Regions from separate parts of the Vagococcus entomophilus genome, predicted to be linked through region 2. Evidence: predicted binding sites of a transcription regulator. Region 2 holds the regulator's gene; each other region holds the start of a gene.

What was found. The regulator NrdR, encoded in region 2, represses ribonucleotide reductase genes. The targets are predictions, from matches to a motif close to ACACNATATATNGTGT.
Region 1: the regulator NrdR is predicted to act here: its motif matches at 1,886-1,901, upstream of nrdD (anaerobic ribonucleoside-triphosphate reductase).
Region 3: the regulator NrdR is predicted to act here: its motif matches at 1,182-1,197, upstream of nrdH (glutaredoxin-like protein NrdH).

Annotation. Positions count from the first base shown of each region.
Region 1 is NZ_NGJZ01000003.1:152,942-156,229, reverse strand. Features, by position in the region: gene CBF30_RS09720 (SpaH/EbpB family LPXTG-anchored major pilin) at 1-176, shown strand, start outside; gene CBF30_RS09715 (class C sortase) at 258-1,094, shown strand; gene CBF30_RS09710 (class C sortase) at 1,099-1,740, shown strand; gene nrdD (anaerobic ribonucleoside-triphosphate reductase) at 1,959-3,288, shown strand, end outside.
Region 2 is NZ_NGJZ01000001.1:837,724-841,011, reverse strand. Features, by position in the region: gene CBF30_RS03900 (hypothetical protein) at 1-141, shown strand, start outside; gene CBF30_RS03895 (hypothetical protein) at 143-730, shown strand; gene nrdR (transcriptional regulator NrdR) at 1,048-1,524, shown strand; gene CBF30_RS03885 (replication initiation and membrane attachment family protein) at 1,542-2,966, shown strand; gene dnaI (primosomal protein DnaI) at 2,966-3,288, shown strand, end outside.
Region 3 is NZ_NGJZ01000003.1:126,719-130,006, forward strand. Features, by position in the region: gene feoB (ferrous iron transport protein B) at 1-372, opposite strand, end outside; gene CBF30_RS09575 (FeoA family protein) at 378-854, opposite strand; gene nrdH (glutaredoxin-like protein NrdH) at 1,271-1,504, shown strand; gene nrdI (class Ib ribonucleoside-diphosphate reductase assembly flavoprotein NrdI) at 1,506-1,892, shown strand; gene nrdE (class 1b ribonucleoside-diphosphate reductase subunit alpha) at 1,864-3,288, shown strand, end outside.

The sequences.
Region 1 (3,288 bases), on a different contig from region 2:
AATTTACTGTTAACGATAGTGAGAAAGTTTCACAAACTATTAATGTAGCCAATGTACCAAAAGGACAAATTCCACAAACTGGTGGAATCGGAACGATTCTTTTCACTGTTCTGGGTGTTTCTTTAATGGGCGTGGCACTATGGGTACTAGTTAAAGATAAAAAGAAAAATGCTTAATTTAAGCTAAAAGATAGAAATAAAGAGGTTGGGAAGGTATGAAGTACTTCCCAGCTTTTTTATCAAAATAAGGATGAGAATATGTGGAAAAAGATTTGTATTAGCGGACTGTTTATTTTAGGTTTAGGTATTTTTTTATTTCCAATTGTCACGAACTATCTGAACAATATTGTCCATTATAATGTGGTGGAAAGCTATCAGAAGCAAGTGAAGGATTTGGATAAAAAAGCACTCAGCAAGAAAAAAGAGGAAGCACAAGCATATAATAAAAAACTAACAGAACAAGCGGCTCCAGTTTCAGATCCATTTGGTAAGAAAAAACAAGCTGATAAAATTGCGAGCTATGGAAGTATTTTAAATGCAGGGTCGGCAATGGGATACATTACGATTCCAAAAATTGAGGTTGAATTGCCTATTTTTCATGGTTCTGATGATGTGGTTTTATCAAAGGGAGTAGGGCACTTACCTAATTCCTCACTGCCAGTTGGGGGTGTTGGGACACATGCAGTACTTACCGGACATCGGGGCTTGCCTTCTGCAACGATGTTTCGCTATTTGAATAAACTAAAAATAGGGGATAAATTTTACATTCATACGTTAGATAATACATTAGCTTATGAAGTGGATCAAATACTTGTTGTTTTGCCAGATGAAACAGACGCGCTTGCTATAGATAATCAGAAAGACTATGTCACGCTTGTAACATGTGACCCGTATATGATCAACTCACATCGATTATTGGTAAGAGGTCATAGAGTAGCGTATCATCCTACAAAAGCGGAAAAGAAACAATTGACAAAAACAAAACAAAATCCAATTTGGCAAGGAGTTTATGTATTCCTCGGTGTGATCATAGTGCTGCTAGTTTTATTTTTATTATTAGGGTGGAAACGTCGGAAACGCAAAGTAAAGGAGTAGGACAATGAAGAGAAAAATAGTCTACTTATTGTTTGGCATCGGTTTATTGTGCTTACTTTTTCCTCCACTTGCAAAGTATTATGATCAATATAAAATGAATCAAGTAGTAGCGAACTTTTTACAAAAAAAAGCGCCAAGTGCAAAAAAAGTTCAAGAATATCAGCAATACAATAAACAATTGCAAAGTGCTACTGCTAGAATTGATGATCCTTTTACGACAGTTGATGGGAGTGATAGTAGCGATACGATTTTTGCAAGTATTGAAATTCCTGCAATTAAGATGAATTTGCCAATCTACTTAGGGGCTTCTGAGAAGCATCTGATGAAAGGGGCAGCCCAAATTGAAGGCACCTCTTATCCAATTGGTGGCAAAGGCACACATGCTGTTTTAGCTGGTCATACTGGATATGCTAATAAAGAATTATTTTCACGAATACATGAATTGGAGCCACAAGATTATTTTTATATTCATTCTCCAGTTGGTAAGTTGACCTACAAAGTAGTGGACAAGCGGAAAATTAAGGTGACCGAGGTGGAATATTTAAATATTCAGCCCAATCGTGATTTGGTGACACTGTTGACTTGTCCTTACGTTGATTCTAAACATTACCGTATTATTGTGATTGGAGAACGAGTTGAAAAATAAAGTCTTTTGAAAAGACTTTATTTTTTTTTTGATATTTCATACAGAATATACAAAAAATCACAAAAGAAAAACGTGATAGAATAGGAAAAAGGTTAAAAAATATACACTATATATAGTGATGTATATTCGTTTTGTATGTTATCTAACACAATATATAGTTGAAAAAAATAAGTTTATCTATTAGAATGAATAGGTAGAAACAAAAGGAGAGGACATCTATGTTAAAAACTGAACCAAAAGTTGACTTTATCATACAAGCCAATTCACCTTTACACACATTGAAAGTAATCAAAAGAGATGGACGCAAAGTAAACTTTGATGCACAAAAAATCTATGCAGCTTTGTTTAAAGCGGCCGAAACGATTCAATTATCTTCAGAATTAGCGACGAGTGAGCACATTCAATCGATTGTGAAAAAAATATCGAATGAGATTGAGCACCGCTTTCACGAAGACATCAAAATTTATGAGATTCAAAATGTGGTGGAACATATTTTACTGGAACAAAAAGAACATGCTCTGGCACAAGAATATATAAAGTATCGAACACAACGTGATTTTGCACGTAGTGAAGCAACGGATATCAATGTTACGATTGGAAAGCTGATGGACAAAGATCAAGCAGTAGTAAATGAAAATGCGAACAAAGATAGCGACGTTTTCAATACACAACGAGACCTGACAGCAGGGATTGTCGGAAAATCAATTGGTCTGAAATTACTTCCACCACATGTAGCCAATGCCCATCAAAAAGGCGATATTCATTACCATGATTTGGATTATCACCCCTATACACCGATGACCAATTGCTGTCTGATTGACTTTAAAAGAATGCTAAATAACGGCTTTAATATTGGAAATGCAGAAGTTGAACCACCCAAGTCGATTCAGACTGCTACTGCTCAAATTTCACAAATTATTGCCAATGTAGCGTCAAGTCAATACGGGGGATGTTCGGCTGATCGGGTCGACGAGTTACTGGCGCCTTTTGCTAAATTAAATTATGAAAAACACTTAAAAGATGCCAAAAACTGGATTGAAGATACTAAAAAACATGATGAGTTTGCTAAAGCAAAAACTCAAAAAGATATCTATGATGCAATGCAAAGCTTAGAGTATGAGATTAACACATTGTTTACTTCAAATGGACAAACTCCCTTTACCTCTCTTGGATTTGGTTTAGGAGAAGATTGGTTTGAACGAGAAATTCAAAAAGCAATCCTACAAATTAGAATTCAAGGATTAGGTAGTGAAAAACGAACAGCTATTTTTCCAAAATTGATTTTTACTTTGAAAAAAGGTGTCAATCTTGCACCAGAAGATCCTAATTACGATATCAAAAAACTGGCTTTAGAATGTGCAACAAAAAGAATGTATCCAGATATTTTAAATTACGATAAACTTGTTGAAATTACTGGGAGTTTTAAAGTTCCGATGGGATGTCGCTCTTTCTTGCAAGGTTGGAAAAATGAAGCAGGCGAAGAAGTGAATGTTGGCCGTATGAATCTAGGTGTGGTCACTGTCAACCTACCAAGAATTGCGATGGAAT
Region 2 (3,288 bases):
ATGAAGGGTTCTTTTTATACAGTCAATATCAATGCAGAAGCAAGTATGGCTGTAAAAGAAACTTTAACGATTTGGAATAAGCAACAGACTAGCCCAGTATATAAAATGCTCTCAGAAAAACTACTAGATGCGGAGGAGTGAAATGAAAAAGAAACTATCGTTACTTCTGCTTTTACTTTCGCTATTTATCATTTTTTTTAGTAGAAATTTAGAGGATACTGGTGCAATTTTAAAAGATACTGTCAAGCGCAATGGACTAGTTTCTCTTGGAAATCTTCAGGTTACGCTTCTTGATTTAGGGGATAAAGTGTCCGAGCTAGAAGTAAATAAAGATATTCCAAGAAGAATTAGCACTAAAAATAGTGGAGAAACTAATGAGTTTGTAAGATTGCTTGTTCATCCAGTTTTTCTAGATGCACAATCTATTACTGAATCTCTATCTCTTGAAGAAATAGCGGTGATTCATTCTGATTGGCTAAAAGGTGAAGATGGGTACTATTATTATTTGAAAAAATTGGAACCCAGTAAAGAAAGTACACCTATTTTTGAAAAGATTAATCTGCCATTACGATTGAAATATGGCGGTCTTAATTTAATCACAAAAGCAGAAGCCATTACCAGTGAGTCGGTTGCTTTTGTACAAGCATGGTGGCAGGGGAATACTCCGAATAACGAAACAACGCCGAATCTACGAAAAGTATATGAAAAACTAAATAGTGTAAACGACTGAATTTAAAGAATCATGGCGTGACTCTAAAATCAAGCGCCCGAAAGCTAGATACAAAACTCATTGAGCTTTGCATCTAGCTTTTATTTTTGTGGGAGGAAAGGAAGTTATAGAGTAGGCTGGGATCATCTCACATAGCTTAATAGCAGATAAATAAAATAATGAAATTTATTTTTGTAGCAAAATCTTTTTTTACGCATTTAAAGAATAAGTGACATCAGGGTAAACGGTGACGCCAAAGGGATTTCATGTTATAATATCAAAGAGAAGTTAATTAGTTTAGAAATCGCGTACAAATGATAACTAGAGGGAGGAATTCGATGCATTGTCCTAAATGCCAATATAATGGCTCAAAAGTTGTGGATAGTCGTCCAGCTGATGATGGTAGAGCTATTCGAAGAAGACGGGAATGTGAAAAATGTGGATTTAGATTCACTACATTCGAAAGGATAGAGGCTGCTCCACTACTAGTTGTGAAGAAAAATGGGGATCGTGAAGAATTTAGTCGTGATAAAATATTGCGTGGTTTGATCCGTTCAGCGGAAAAAAGACCGGTTGCGATGGAGCAGATTGAACAAATTGTAGATCACGTTGAAAATAAAGTCCGCTCTTTAGGGGAAAATGAGGTATCCACAACGCTTATTGGAGAGTATGTTATGCAGTATCTTGTCAATTTGGATGAGATTGCATATATTCGTTTTGCAAGTGTCTATCGTCAATTTAAGGATATGGGAGTCTTCCTCAAAGAACTTCAAGAAATTGTCAAAAAAGATGAAGAAAATAGTAAAGAAAAATAAAAAAGGAGGCAATAAGTTTGGAACAAGTATGGCAACAAGTTCGTCCAAAAGATAGTTTAGTGGTGCGAACATCGACCAGAATAGATCCTACTTTCCAAGAGACTATTGCCTTTTTGTATCAACCCATTATTGGGGCACAAGCATTTAGTTTGTGGATGACCTTTCGAACCGAAATCCCGGCAGAACTATTCGAAAGTGATCTTTTTCTGCATGCTGAGATTCTAAATCGAATGGATATAGGGATTCCTCAGTTTTATCAAGCAAGGCTGAAACTAGAAGGAATCGGCTTGCTAAAAACTTTTGGAAAAAAGAAAAATGAAGAGCGAGAATTCGTATACGAGTTACAAAAACCAATGGCACCAGAGGCTTTTTTTAGAGATGAAGTACTGAGTCTTTCTTTGCTTGAAATAATTGGTCAAGAGAGATTTAAGCGTCTGATAAATCGTTTTAAACAACCACAGTTTGAGCAGACGGATTTTGAAGACCTAACACATAAGTTTGTAGATGTTTATTCGTTTAGGCCTGAAAAGATGAAAGCTTATGAAAAAGAGTTGTCCAAAGCAAATCAACTGTTTCCACCTGTGACACCTTCCAAACTAGCGCTTGACTCCGAGGAAACATTTGATTGGGCATTCTTTTTAAGCTTAATCAATGGAGGCTTTATTGATAAACAGGATTTGGAAGAAAGGCTAAAAAAATCAATTTTGATGTATCACCATTTATATGGAATTAACGAATTAGAAATGCAACAATTTGTTGAAGATGCTGCGGATTCTTTTACGCAAAAAATTAATGAAAAAACATTAAGGCAATCTATTTATATCAAATATCATAAAAAAGAAAAACAAAAGAAAAATTATGTGAGCGAGAATCCCCATATAGAAAGCAATGAGCAAGGCACTTACCGGAAAAATAGCTTGAAATTAGAAGGATTTTCTAATCAAGAAATCGAAGTCATTGTTTCTAGTGAGACTATTGCTCCTATGTTATTTTTAACCTCAATCAAGAAACAAAAAGGTGGGTATGTCACCCAGGACGAGCGGTGGGCAGTTGAAAATATCAAAAAATATTCAGGACTACCGGATTCCGTCATTAATGTTTTGATTCACTATGTTTTAGTGGTACAAAATAATCCAACTTTCAATCAAAAATATGCGGATGCGATTGCAAATAGTTGGTCACAAGCCAGTGTGTACTCTCCAGAAGCTTCAATGAAAAAGGTCAAAGAAATGGTGAATGTTTCGAAAGAAAAAGCAAAAAATCCAAAACAAAGTACGTATCAGAAAAAATATACAAATGCAGCTTCTACGCGAAAAGAAACGTTGCCTGACTGGGCGACACAGGAGCAAAACATAGAAGAAACACCAATGTCTGCAGAGCAGCTTGCTTATTTTAAAGAGAGAATGAACAAAATTAAGCCACAAGAAAGAGGTGATAAGTAATGGAAGATGTTGGAGAAGAACTGTCAAAGGTTTTAGAGTCTAAAAGATTGGATGAAAGGTATTCGGCTTTAATGCAAAAAGTGCTAGATGATCGGGACGTTCGCATGTTTATTGAAGCACATCGAGAACAAGTAACAGACGAAGATATTCAAAAAAGCTATGCCAAACTATACGAATTTGTGCAAGAAAAAAAGAAGTACCAATTGAATGACCCGAGCATGATTGCTCCAGGATATGAACCTAAGTTATTTCTAAACTTTCATTATATCGATGTCACTTATGTTCCAACTGAAACGTTGCTTAAAAGACAAGCAGAGGAACA
Region 3 (3,288 bases), on a different contig from region 2:
CCCTTGTTTTTTTACCAAATCAATCATGTTTAGGGCAATCACAACGGGAACCCCTAATTCTAAAAGTTGCGTGGTCAAATATAAATTTCGCTCCAAATTGGTAGCATCCACCACATTTAAAATGGCATCTGGTGAATCATTTAACAAGTATTCTCGCGTCACTACTTCTTCTGGTGAATACGGTGATAAAGAATAGATTCCTGGTAAATCTTGGATAAAAACAGCTTTTTCTTTTTTTAATCGTCCTTCTTTTTTTTCTACCGTAACCCCCGGCCAATTTCCCACATACTGATTGGCTCCTGTCAACTCATTAAAGACGCTTGTTTTTCCGCTATTTGGATTTCCAGTTAAGGCAATTGTTACATTTTCCATTCTGCTTACCCTTCCAATTCTCTTACCAAGATACACTTGGCTTCATCTTTTCTTAGGCTAAGTTCGTAACCCCGAAGCTTAATATCGATTGGATCCCCTAGAGGTGCTACATTTCTAATAAATAAGGAAACCCCTCTGGTTACCCCCATGTCCATCAAACGTCTTTTTACTGCGCCTCTTCCAAGTACTTTCGTAACCTCTGCATGCGAACCAATTTTCAATTGATCTAATGATAAATAATTTTCCTGCTTGTTTTCATAATTTTCTTCAAAAAATAATTGCTCACTCAGCTCTTTCGTAATGGCTAAACGTGCTTGATGTACCTGAATAATGTAACTATCACGACTATTCCCCGAAGATATTTGAACTTTGGCACCTTTCACAAGCCCCAAATTAGCCAAATGTTTTTCAGAAATACTTTTATCTCTTACCCCTGCAAAAAAATATGCTTTCCCAGTTTCCGTTTGATTTAGTGGAATCAATCCATCACCTCATTTGTCAATTAGCACAATCCATAAATGATAATCGTTCTCACTATATAATTTACGCCTACTTTTATAAGAAGTCAATGAAGTTTTCAAAATATGCTCATTGTTTAGCTGTCTTTCTTCTACTATATGTTGTGCTACTTATTGTGGTATTTTTTTGTCTGTCTCTTCCTCTTGATGCACTACAAGATTTAAAAATACATGCTGCACACAAAAAACTGCAACTGTTATTTTTGATTTTGAAAATACGAAATGAAAGCTTGCCTTGTCTCTTATCCAAAGGCCTCACCTACAATTCGTAGTACCTACCAAGTATATATATCACAATATATAGTGTTTTGATATTGACTTTTCCAGTACAACGTATATACTATTAACTACAAGAGATGAAAGTTTAGGAGGACAAAATCATGCAAACTATTACTTTATATACAAAAAACAATTGCCCACAATGCAAAATGACCAAACGCTTTTTAGCAGACAAAAATGTCGCATTCGAAGAAAAAAATATCGATAATGAACCACAATATATTGATTGGTTAAAAGAACAAGGATTTAGAAGTGTTCCGATTGTTACAGCAAAAGAAACACAGATGACAATTGTTGGATTTAGACCCGATCAATTACGTACTTTGGCAGTTTAATATGAAGCTTGTCTTTTTTTCTCTCACCGGACAAACTAGACGCTTTGTCAGTAAAACAGAATTTTCCAGCATGGAAATTCTTCCTGACAATCCTTTTCACGAAATAACTGAACCGTTTATTTTAGTCGTCCCTACTTATGATGAAGATGTCACAGAAGTAGTGGACGATTTTGTTGATTATAAGCAAAATCAAAAATTTTTAATCGGAATTGCTGGATCAGGAAACTTGAACTTTGGTCCTCTTTTTGTCTATACGGCTAAAAATCTAGCAAAAAAATATGGCGTGCCGTTACTCTATTCTTTCGAGTTTAGTGGTACAATAGAAGATGTAAAAAAATTTAAGAAAGTAGTGAGTGAAATTGACGTTAAAAGACCTGACAGATGTTAGCTATTTTAAGCTAAATAACGAGATCAATCGTCCCATCGATGACCAAATTCCACTTCAAAAAGATAAAGAAGCCTTAGCAGCTTTTTTCAAAGAGAATGTGGTTCCAAACACTAAAACATTTCCTTCTATTGAAGAAAAAATAAATTATTTAATCCAGCATGATTTCTTAGAAGAAGAATTTTTAAGCAAATATTCTATGACATTCATTGCTTCTTTGTATCAATTTTTAGATGAACAACATTTTGAGTTTAAGTCTTTTATGGCTGCATATAAATTTTATAACCAATATGCCTTAAAAAACAATGAAGGCACGAAGTATTTGGAAAGCTATGAAGACCGTGTGGCGTTCAATGCGCTTTACTTTGCAGATGGAAATGAGGAATTAGCCCTAGCACTAGCAGACGAAATGATTCATCAACGTTATCAACCTGCGACTCCTTCCTTTTTAAATGCTGGTAGAAAACGTCGTGGTGAGTTAGTTTCTTGTTTCTTACTACAAGTAACAGATGACATGAATAGTATCGGCCGCTCAATCAATAGCGCCCTTCAATTATCGCGTATTGGCGGCGGTGTTGGAATTTCTCTTGCTAACCTAAGAGAAGCTGGAGCTCCTATCAAAGGCTTTGATGGTGCAGCAAGTGGTGTCGTTCCAGTCATGAAGCTTTTTGAAGATAGCTTTAGCTACAGTAATCAACTAGGGCAGCGCCAAGGAGCTGGTGTGGTTTATCTGAATGTTTTCCATCCAGATATTTTAGCCTTCTTATCTGCTAAAAAAGAAAATGCAGATGAGAAAATTCGCGTAAAAACACTCTCATTAGGCGTTGTTATTCCAGATAAGTTTTATGAATTAACTCGTAAAAATGAAGAAATGTATCTCTTTAGCCCTTACAGTGTGGAACGAGAATACGGTATTCCGTTTTCATATCTTGATATTACAAAAGAGTACGATCGTCTGGTTCAAAACCCTAACATTCGTAAAGTCAAAATCAATGCACGTGAACTTGAAAATGAGATTAGTAAATTACAACAAGAGTCTGGGTACCCGTATATTATCAATATTGATAGCGCCAATCGACAAAATCCTGTGGACGGAAAAATCATTATGAGCAATCTTTGCTCCGAAATTTTGCAAATACAAGAGCCCTCGTTAATCAACAATCGGCAAGAATATGAAGTCCTAGGTACCGATATTAGTTGCAACCTTGGTTCAACGAATATTGTCAATTTAATGAGCAGCCCTGACTTTGGTAAATCAGTCCGCACAATGACTCGTGCATTAACTTTCGTCACCGATGCTTCTGAAATTGAAGTCGTTCCTTCAATTCAAAACGGCAATCGTCTCAACCATACAATCGGTCTTGGAGCGATGGGCTTACATACATTCTTTGCTAAAAAT